One region of the Burkholderia multivorans ATCC BAA-247 genome, then DNA from elsewhere that is predicted to be linked to it. Evidence: riboswitches for the same ligand, from Rfam matches in the RefSeq annotation. Region 1 holds a riboswitch; the other holds the start of a gene.
What was found. Region 1 has a riboswitch for thiamine pyrophosphate ahead of NP80_RS14660 (FAD-dependent oxidoreductase). Riboswitches for the same ligand answer to the same signal wherever they lie in the genome.

Region 1 (4,857 bases):
GCGGCGACATCGTCGGGTTCGGCGATCCGGCCGAGCGGCGTCGCGTGCGCTGCGTGCGCCCACGCACCGGCGTTGTCGGCGCTCGGGCCGCGGTCCTTGCGCGTGAAGCCCGGCGCGACCGCGTTGACGGTGATCGCGCAAGCCGCGAATTCGGCGGCCGCGCTGCGTACCAGCGATTCGAGCGCGGCCTTCGCCGCCGCGGTCGCGGCGAACGGCGCGTCCGCGCGATAGCGGTGTGCGACGAACGAGCTGACCGCGACGATCCGCGCCGCGGCCGACGCTTCGAGCAGCGGCCGCGCACGCGATGCGAGCGCCGCGAATGCGCCCGGCATCGCCGCAAACGCGGACGCGAGCGCATCGGCGGACAGATCGGACACGGACTGCCGCGCCGCGAAGCCGGCGTTCGCGACCAGATGGTCGAGCCCGCCGAATTCCGTAGCGGTCGTATCGACGAGCCGGGCCGCGACGCCCGGATCGGCGAGATCGCCGGTCAGCGCGATGCATCGTGCGCCGGCGGCCGTGCACGCGTGCACGACGTCGGCGAGCCGCGTACGCGACGCGTCGTCCGCGCCGCGCGCGTGCAGCGCGAGCACGACGCCCGGTGCGGCGAGCCGGCGCGCGAGCGCCGCGCCGATCCCCGAACCGGCGCCGGTGATCAGTGCGATGCGCGCCGCGCGCGCGCTCACGCGGCCACCTTGTCGCTGTCGTTCACGCGCTCGACGTTGATCGTACCGCCGTGGAACGCGGCCAGCGATTCGCGGTGCGCGATGCTGACGATCGCGGCCTTCGGCAGCCGCTCGGCGAACAGGCGATAGAGCCGCGCCTCGTTGTCGGCATCGAGCGCGCTCGTCGCTTCGTCGAGGAACAGGAAGTCGGGCTTGTGCAGCAGCACGCGCGCGCCGGCGAGACGCTGCTGTTCGCCGGGCGACAGCACGCGCGTCCAGTGCGCGGTTTCGTCGAGCCGGTCGACGTAGTCTTCGAGGTGGCATGCGCGCAGCGCGTCGCGGCACGCGTCGTCACCGAACGCATCGGGCGCCGACGGATAGGCGAGCGCCGCCTTCAGCGTGCCGATCGGCAGATAGCTCGATTGCGGGACGAACATCATGCGCGCGCCGACCGGTGCGTCGATCGCGCCGTCGCCGAACGGCCACAGCCCGGCGAGCGCGCGCATGAACGTGCTCTTGCCGGAGCCCGACTTGCCGACCACGAGCCAGCGCGAACCCGGCTCGATCGTCACGCTGCCGATGTTGGCGAGCGCGTTGCCGTTTGGCAGTGCGAGCTTCAGCGACGACGTCGACAGCTTCGCGGCATTCACATAGTGCAGGTTGATGCCGCCGTGCTCGGTCGCGGGCGACAGGCTTTCCTTCAGATGCGAGGTGCGCATCACGCGCTTGAATTCGCGCAGACGGTTGACGGTCGCGCGCCACTCGACCAGCGTGCGATAGCTGTTGAGGAACCACGAGAACGAATCGCTGACCGTGCCGAATGCGGACGAGATCTGCATCAGCACGCCGAGCGTGAAGGCGCCCGCGAAGTAGCGCGGCGCTGCGACGACGAACGGGAAGATGATCGCGATCTGTCCGTAGAACGCGTTCACGAACGTCAGGCGCTTCGTGTATTTCATGACGCGCCACCAGTTGTCGCGGATGCGCAGGAAGAGGCCCTGCGCATTGCGGTTTTCGGTGTCTTCGCCGTCGTAGAACGCGATCTGCTCGGCATTTTCGCGCACGCGGATCAGCCCGAAGCGGAAGTCCGCCTCGACGCGCTGCTGCTGGTAGTTGATCGACACGAGGGGCCGGCCGACCTTCTGGATCACGAGCGAGCCGACCACCGCGTAGAGCGCGGCGGCCCACACCATGTAGCCGGGGATCGAGACGGGCGTGGCGCCGAGCGACAGCGTCAGCGCGCCGCCGAGCGTCCAGAGGATCGTGATGAACGACGCGAGCGTGACGACCGTCGAGAGCAGATCGAGCGACAGCGACAGCGTGGTCGTCGCGAACGCCTGCAGGTCGTCGGCCACGCGCTGGTCGGGGTTGTCGGCGAGGCGGTCGCGTTCGATGCGGTAGAACGCGCGGTCGCCGAGCCATTCGCCGAGAAAGCGGTCGGTCAGCCACTGGCGCCAGCGGAAGCCGAGCATCTGCCGCAAGTACAGCCCGTACACCGCGAGGATGATGAAGCCGAACGCGAGCATCGAGAACTGCATCATCAGATGCGGGAAATCGTGCACGTTCTTGGTCTGCAGCGCGTTATAGAACTGCGCGTTCCACTTGTTCAGCTGGACGTTGATCCAGACGACGCAGAGATTGATCGCGATGATCGTGACGAGCAGCGCCCACGCGACTTTCCATTCGGACGACACCCAGTAGGGCTTGATGAGGCTCCATGCGGATACCGGGCGCTCGTCCTGCGGCGCGTCGGAGGCGGAGCGGACGGGATCGATCGATTGGGTCATGTGCTTCCTGATGAGTGGCCGGCGCACGGGCCGGGCGAAGCCGGGCGTGCGCCGCGAGACGGCATGCCGGGACGAGTGCTCGCCGACGGCGGGCGTCCGGATGGTGACCCGCGCGTCTTAAACGGCACTTAAAGGCCGGCGGTGGCGCAACAACCGGCCGCTCGCGCGGCCGGCCTGCCGGGCATTGTGCCAGAGCGGCGCCGCGCGACGTCGATTTGCCGAACGGGGACAGTTTGCGACGTTTTCCGCTTTTATGGTCTAATGGCCGACGACGAAACAGGGGTGCTTCGTGCGCGGCCGACGGTGTTCCGGGCGGCGCGGCGAGGCTGAGAAAGACCCTTCGCACCCGATCCGGGTAATACCGGCGAGGGAAGTTTCTGATCCCGCCGGGCCGCGCTGGCTGCCATCCCATTGTCAGCGCCCGAGTCCCGCCCGGCCGGCCTTTGCTGCCGGTTTCGTCCTTTTGGGTACGCGCGCCGCGCGTTACGGAAGGAACCGATGACCGATCAATCTTCAGTTGTTTCAGTCTGTCGCGCGGGTTCGCGCGCCGCTTCGCCGCATGCGTCGGCGTGCGCCGGGCGCGCGCGGGCGGGCGGCGCGGAGGGCGCGCGATGAACGTTCACGATTCGCGGCCCGACTTCGCGATCCTCGGCGGCGGCCTCGTCGGCCGGCTGATCGCGTGGCGGCTCGCGGGCGACGGGCATCGCGTCGCGCTGTACGAGCGCGGCGGCCCGGACGGCGAGCGTTCGGCGGCGTGGATCGCGGCCGCGATGCTCGCGCCGCTCGCCGAAGCGGCCAGCGCCGAACTGCTGATCACCGAGCTCGGCGCCGCGTCGCTGGCGCGCTGGCCGCAGTGGCTCGCCGAACTGCCCGAACCGGTGTTCTTCCAGCAGCACGGCACGCTCGTCGTCTGGCATCACGCCGACCGCGCGGAAGCGCCGCTGTTCGAGCGCCGCGTGCGCGCGAATGCGCCGGCCGACCTGTTCGACGGTGGCTTCGTCACGCTCTCGGGTGCGCAGGTCGACGCGGCCGAGTCCGCGCTCGCGGGCCGTTTCGCACGCGGCCTGCTGCTGCCGCGCGAAGGTCAGCTCGACAACCGGCAGGCGCTGCGCGCGCTCGCCGCGGGGCTCGCCGAACGCGGCGTCGACACGCACTGGCACGCGGCGGTCGACGACGCCCACCTGCCGGCTGCGCATTTCACGATCGACTGCCGCGGGCTCGGCGCGAAACCGGCGCTGCCGGCGTTGCGCGGCATCCGCGGCGAAGTCGCGCGCGTGCATGCGCCGGGCATCGGGCTCACGCGTCCGGTGCGGCTGCTGCATCCGCGCTACCCGCTGTACATCGCGCCGAAGCAGGACGATCTCTATGTGATCGGCGCGACGGAAGTGGAGGGCGAGGACATGTCGCCCGTGAGCGTGCGTTCCGCGCTCGAGCTGCTGAGCGCCGCGTTCTCCGTGCATCCCGCATTCGGCGAGGCGCGCATCCTCGAGCTGAACGCGCAGTGCCGGCCGACGCTGCCCGATCATCGCCCGGCCGTGATCTGGGACGGCGCATCGACGCTGGCCGTCAACGGCCTGTACCGGCACGGCTTCATGATCGCGCCGGAAGTCGCGCACGCGGCCGTCGCGCTCGCGCAGGCCGCGCTCGACGGCACGCTGCGCGATCCCGACGCGTTCGCCGCATGGCGCGACGCGGCGCGCTGGCCGACGCTCCTTCATCACCGCGACGACGCGCGCCAGCCGGCCTGACGCACGCCGCCGCCCGATTCCGACGAAGCCTCATGGACATCCAGATCAACCAACAGACCCTGACGCTGCCCGACGGCGCGACGGTCGCCGACGCGCTGGCCGCGTACGGCGCGCGCCCGCCGTACGCGGTCGCGGTGAACGGCAACTTCGTCGCGCGCACGCAGCACGCGGCGCGCACGCTCGCGGCGGGCGACCGGCTCGACGTCGTGCACCCCGTCGCGGGCGGCTGAACGCCGCCGGTTCGTCCCGCTCTTCCAGGAAAACGACATGACGTCCCTCACCCCCGCCGACGCGCTGACGCTGTACGGCGAAACCTTCGCAAGCCGCGTGCTGCTCGGCACGTCGCGCTATCCGTCGCTGCAGTCGCTGTCCGATTCGATCGCCGCGTCGCGGCCGGGCATGGTCACGGTCGCGCTGCGCCGCCAGATGACGGGCGGCACGGCCGAAGCCGGCTTCTTCGATCTGCTGAAGCGCCATGCGGTGCCGTTGCTGCCGAACACGGCCGGCTGCCAGACCGTCGCCGAGGCCGTGACGACCGCGCACATGGCGCGCGAAGTATTCGAAACCGACTGGATCAAGCTCGAACTGATCGGCGACGACTACACGCTGCAGCCGGATCCGGTCGGGCTGATCGAGGCGGCCGCGCAACTGATCAAG
Region 2 (4,857 bases), 930 kb from region 1:
CCACCGTTGCGACGAGGAGAGCGCACACCCCAATACGCCGAATCGAGTTCATGATCGTTGTCCTTGTGGTAGTGAACGGAAGGGCGCGCGGCCGGCCCGCGGCCGCGCATGAATTCAATCTACGCGCGCGCCTGCGGTGCTGCTGTAAGGACTTGTTAAGCCCCGACGCGTTTCGTAATGAATTGTTTCGCCCCCACGCACAGGCACGCGCGATGCGAGCGGGCGCGCAAAAAAGCCCGCGCGAAGGCGGGCTCGACGAACGACGTGCGCGCCGCGGCGCGCCGTGCGTCACTGACGATGATAGATTTCCGAGCCGCTCTTGACGAACTCGACGGCCTTCACTTCCATCCCTTTCTGCAGCGCGTCCGCTTCGGACACGCCCTGCTGCGCTGCGAACTCGCGCACGTCCTGCGTGATCTTCATCGAGCAGAAGTGCGGGCCGCACATCGAGCAGAAGTGCGCGACCTTGGCCGAATCCTTCGGCAGCGTTTCGTCGTGGAATTCGCGCGCCTTGTCCGGATCGAGACCGAGGTTGAACTGGTCTTCCCAGCGGAACTCGAAGCGGGCCTTCGACAACGCGTTGTCGCGCACCTGCGCGCCCGGATGACCCTTCGCGAGATCGGCGGCATGCGCGGCGAGCTTGTACGTGATGATGCCTTCCTTGACGTCGTCCTTGTTCGGCAGGCCGAGGTGTTCCTTCGGCGTCACGTAGCAGAGCATCGCGGTGCCGAACCAGCCGATCATCGCGGCGCCGATGCCCGACGTGATGTGGTCGTAGCCCGGCGCGATGTCGGTCGTCAGCGGCCCGAGCGTGTAGAAGGGCGCTTCCTTGCACCAGTCGAGCTGCAGATCCATGTTTTCCTTGATCAGCTGCATCGGCACGTGGCCCGGACCTTCGATCATCACCTGCACGTCGTGCTTCCATGCGATCTGCGTGAGCTCGCCGAGCGTCTTCAGCTCGCCGAGCTGCGCTTCGTCGTTTGCGTCGTAGATCGAGCCGGGGCGCAGACCGTCGCCGAGCGAGAAGCTCACGTCGTACGCCTTCATGATCTCGCAGATCTCTTCGAAGTGCTCGTAGAGGAAGCTTTCCTTGTGATGCGCGAGACACCACTTCGCCATGATCGAGCCGCCGCGCGACACGATGCCCGTCATCCGGTTCGCGGTCAGCGGCACGTACTGCAGGCGCACGCCGGCGTGGATCGTGAAGTAGTCGACGCCTTGCTCGGCCTGCTCGATCAGCGTGTCGCGGAAGATTTCCCAGGTCAGTTCCTCGGCCTTGCCGTTGACCTTCTCGAGCGCCTGGTAGATCGGCACCGTGCCGATCGGCACCGGGCTGTTGCGGATGATCCACTCGCGCGTTTCATGGATGTGCTTGCCGGTCGACAGATCCATCACCGTATCGCCGCCCCAGCGGATCGCCCACGTCATCTTGTCGACTTCCTCGCCGATCGACGACGTGACGGCCGAGTTGCCGATGTTCGCATTGATCTTCACGAGGAAGTTGCGGCCGATGATCATCGGCTCCGATTCCGGGTGATTGATGTTGGCCGGGATGATCGCGCGGCCGCGCGCGACTTCGTCGCGCACGAATTCCGGCGTGATCTCGCTCGGCGCGTTGCCGCCGAATGCCGCGGCGCCGAACGCCTGCCCCGGATGCTGGCGGCCCATCATCGCGGCGAGCTTCGCGCCGTTCGGGCCGCTCGCCTTCAGGCTCTCCAGGTATTCGGCGCGGCGCTGGTTCTCGCGGATCGCGATGAACTCCATCTCCGGCGTGATGATCCCCTGACGCGCATAGTGCATCTGCGTCACGTTCTTGCCGGCGCGTGCGCGGCGCGGATTGCGGTGCAAGCCCGGGAAGCGCAGGTCGGCCGTGGCCGGATCGGCCGCGCGCTCGCGGCCGTACTGGCTCGACAGGCCGGGCAGCGTTTCGGTGTCGCCGCGTGCTTCGATCCAGCGCTGGCGCAGCGCCGGCAGGCCCGCGCGGATGTCGATCTTGGCGTCCGGATCGGTGTACGGGCCCGACGTGTCGTAGACGTAGATCGGGGGATTCTTTTCGCCGCCGAAGCCGGTCGGCGTGTCGGCCTGCGTGATCTCGCGCATCGGCACGCGGATGTCGGGCTGCGAACCCGTCACATAGACTTTCCGCGAATTGGGCAGCGGCGCGACGGCAGCAGCGTCGACGTGGGCGTCGGCAGACAGAAACTTCGGATTGGCGTTCATGCAATCTCCTTGTCGGCCCGAGTGGGCGCCTTGGCGTTCACCCGGGCCCCGTGACGAATGGGGGCTCGAGCTAAGCAGGAGACGAGTTTGGTGAGGCGGCGGGTTTCGTCAGAGGGATGGCGGCGAAGCCCGTACGCTTCCCTGCGCTGGCATTATCCAGATCAGGTTCAAAGGGTATTTCTCACCCACAATGCCGGCCGGTTCGACCGGGAGCATTGCAGGACCCCCGCGTTAGCAAGGGCACACGATACACCGGCTTCGCGGCGGATTCAACCGGAACCGGCCGCGGCGCGACGTGCGCGCGCAGCATCGCCGGCGCCCGCCTCGCACGCACTGCGCGACGCACGCGTGTGCCGGCGGCTGCGCACTGCAGCATCGTGCCGTGCGGCGTGTGCGGAAAACTTCGGGACCGCGATCGTTTCGACGGGCGTCGCCGCTTTGCGGCGTACGACACGCGCGCCGGCCGCCGAAATGTCGCGCCGAAACGTCAGTCCTGTTCCTTTCAGCAGTGTCAGGCGATGCTTTCGAATCCTTGGTGCCATAATGCCGAGCGTGCGCAGCCGTTGCGGTTGCGCACGTTTTTTTGTCCCTCTGCCGCCGCCTGCCGGTTTTCATTCGTCGCCGTTCGCACTGTCATGTCGTTCCGCACGTCCGCTTTCGCTTTCCCGGCCCTGTCAGGGCCGCTTGCCGGCGTCGCCGGCGTCTTTCGGCGGAGCACGCGGCGCGACGTGCGGGCGGTCAGGCCATGACGCCGCTCGACCGTCTGCTCGATTTCCTCGCGCGCTTCCCGCTGCGGATTCGTCTGCCGCAAAGCCGCGGCGGCCGCGTTGCGCTCGCGCTCGTCTTCATCTATTTCGTCTGGGGTTCGACGTACAGCGGGCTGCATTTCGCGCTGCAGTCGTTCCCGCCGCTGCTGCTGTCGGGGCTGCGCAACCTGCTCGGCGGGATCGGCCTGTTCGTCTTCGCGCTGCGCCGCAAGCCCGAATGGCCGACGCTCGTCGAGATCCGTAATGCGGCGATCGTGGGCACGATGCTCGTCGCGCTGTCGTCCGGCACGATCGCGCTCGGGATGCGCACGGTCAGCAGCGGTTCGGCCGCGGTGATGGTCGCGACGGTGCCGCTGTTCGCGACCGTGATCGCGGCGGTCGCCGGGCGGCGCGTGACGAAAGGCGAGTGGGCGGCCGTCGCGCTCGGGATGGTCGGGATCGTCGTGCTGAATTCGGGCGGCGCCGCCGCCGAAAACTCGGCGCTCGGCACGATCAGCGTGCTGGCCGGCGCGCTGTTCTGGGCAGGCGGCGCGCATCTCGCGACGCGGCTCAAACTGCCGTCCGACCTGTTTCTTTCGACGTCGCTGCAGATCGGCCTCGGCGGGCTGATGTCGACGCTCGCCGCATGGCTGCTCGGCGAGCATGTCGAACACCTCGCGGTCGCGCCGGTGTTCGCGTTCGTCTATCTGATGGTGTTCTGCACGATGGCCGCGTACGTCGCGTACGGCTATCTGATCCGGCACACGAGCCCGATCATCGCAAGCAGCTGCATGTACGTGAATCCGATCGTCGCCGTGGCGCTCGGCGCGCTGATGCTCGGCGAGCCGGTGACGATGGCGACGGTCGTCGCGACCGTCGCGATCCTCGGCAGCGTCGGGCTGTCGTTCCTGTTCGATCCGGCGCGTCGGCCGGCAGCGGCCGCGGCCGGTTCGCCGGTTGCTGCGACTGCGTCGGCGTCTGTGTCGGCGGCTGATGGCGCGTCGGCGTACGAGCCGATCGCAGTCCCCGTGCCGACCGCGATGCCGGACGTCGCGCCCGGTATGACGGCGGCCGCCGTGTCCGCGGCGGGTGCGGTGGCGAATGCTGCGCCGGACGGCGCGGCGGCCGGTGCGGCGGCAGCGGATGCAGGCGTGGTCGATGCGGTGGTATCCGGCGCTGCGGCAGTCGATGCAGAGGTAGCCGGCGAAGCAGTCGTCGATGCAGTGGCAGTCGGTGCAGCGGTAGGGGGCGCAGCGGTCGTTGATGCAGCGGTAACCTATGCAGCGGCAGCCGGTGCTGCAGCGGTCGACGCCGCGACGGCCGGCACAGCGGCAGTCGATGCAGCAGCACCCCACGCGGCGACGCCCGACACGTTGTCGCCACTTGCGCCGCGGCCTGCGCGCGAGTCCTCACCGCAGCGCGCGGACGCGTAAGGCGCCCGCCCCGCGCGCGGCGGCGGCGCTCAGCCGCGCTTGCCGCCGACGTAGTGGAACGCGCCTGCGAGCGCGGTAAACAGCAGTCCGGCCGCGCACATGCCGAGCCAGCCGGCTGCGCGCCAGGCCATAACGCCGACCGACGAGCCGAGCGCGCCGCCGATGAAATAGCACACCATGTAGACCGTGTTCACGCGGCTGCGCGCTTCCGGCTTCAGCGCGTAGATGCGCGACTGGTTCGAGATCTGCGCGGCCTGCACGCCGACGTCGAGCACGATCACGCCGATCACGAGCCCGACCAGGCTCGTGCCCGACAGCGCGAAGATCACGAACGAGACGGCCAGCAGCGCGATCGCGAGCGAGATGATCGCGCGCGGCCCGCGCGTGTCGGCAAAGCGTCCCGCATACGGCGCCGCGAGTGCGCCCGCCGCGCCGACGATGCCGAACAGGCCGGCCGC

Region 2: it holds a riboswitch for thiamine pyrophosphate, as region 1 does, so the genes downstream of both, thiC (phosphomethylpyrimidine synthase ThiC) here and NP80_RS14660 (FAD-dependent oxidoreductase) in region 1, are expected to answer to the same signal.

What each region holds. Positions count from the first base shown of each region.
Region 1 covers NZ_CP009832.1:472,619-477,475, forward strand. Annotated here, with positions in the region: gene NP80_RS14650 (SDR family NAD(P)-dependent oxidoreductase) at 1-686, opposite strand, end outside; gene NP80_RS14655 (ABC transporter ATP-binding protein/permease) at 683-2,452, opposite strand; TPP riboswitch at 2,721-2,842, shown strand; gene NP80_RS14660 (FAD-dependent oxidoreductase) at 3,064-4,200, shown strand; gene thiS (sulfur carrier protein ThiS) at 4,233-4,430, shown strand; gene NP80_RS14670 (thiazole synthase) at 4,468-4,857, shown strand, end outside.
Region 2 covers NZ_CP009832.1:1,401,925-1,406,781, forward strand. Annotated here, with positions in the region: gene NP80_RS18980 (glycine zipper 2TM domain-containing protein) at 1-52, opposite strand, end outside; gene thiC (phosphomethylpyrimidine synthase ThiC) at 289-2,220, opposite strand; TPP riboswitch at 2,341-2,458, opposite strand; partial or broken gene NP80_RS18995 (EamA family transporter) at 2,966-4,114, shown strand; gene NP80_RS19000 (MFS transporter) at 4,429-4,857, opposite strand, start outside.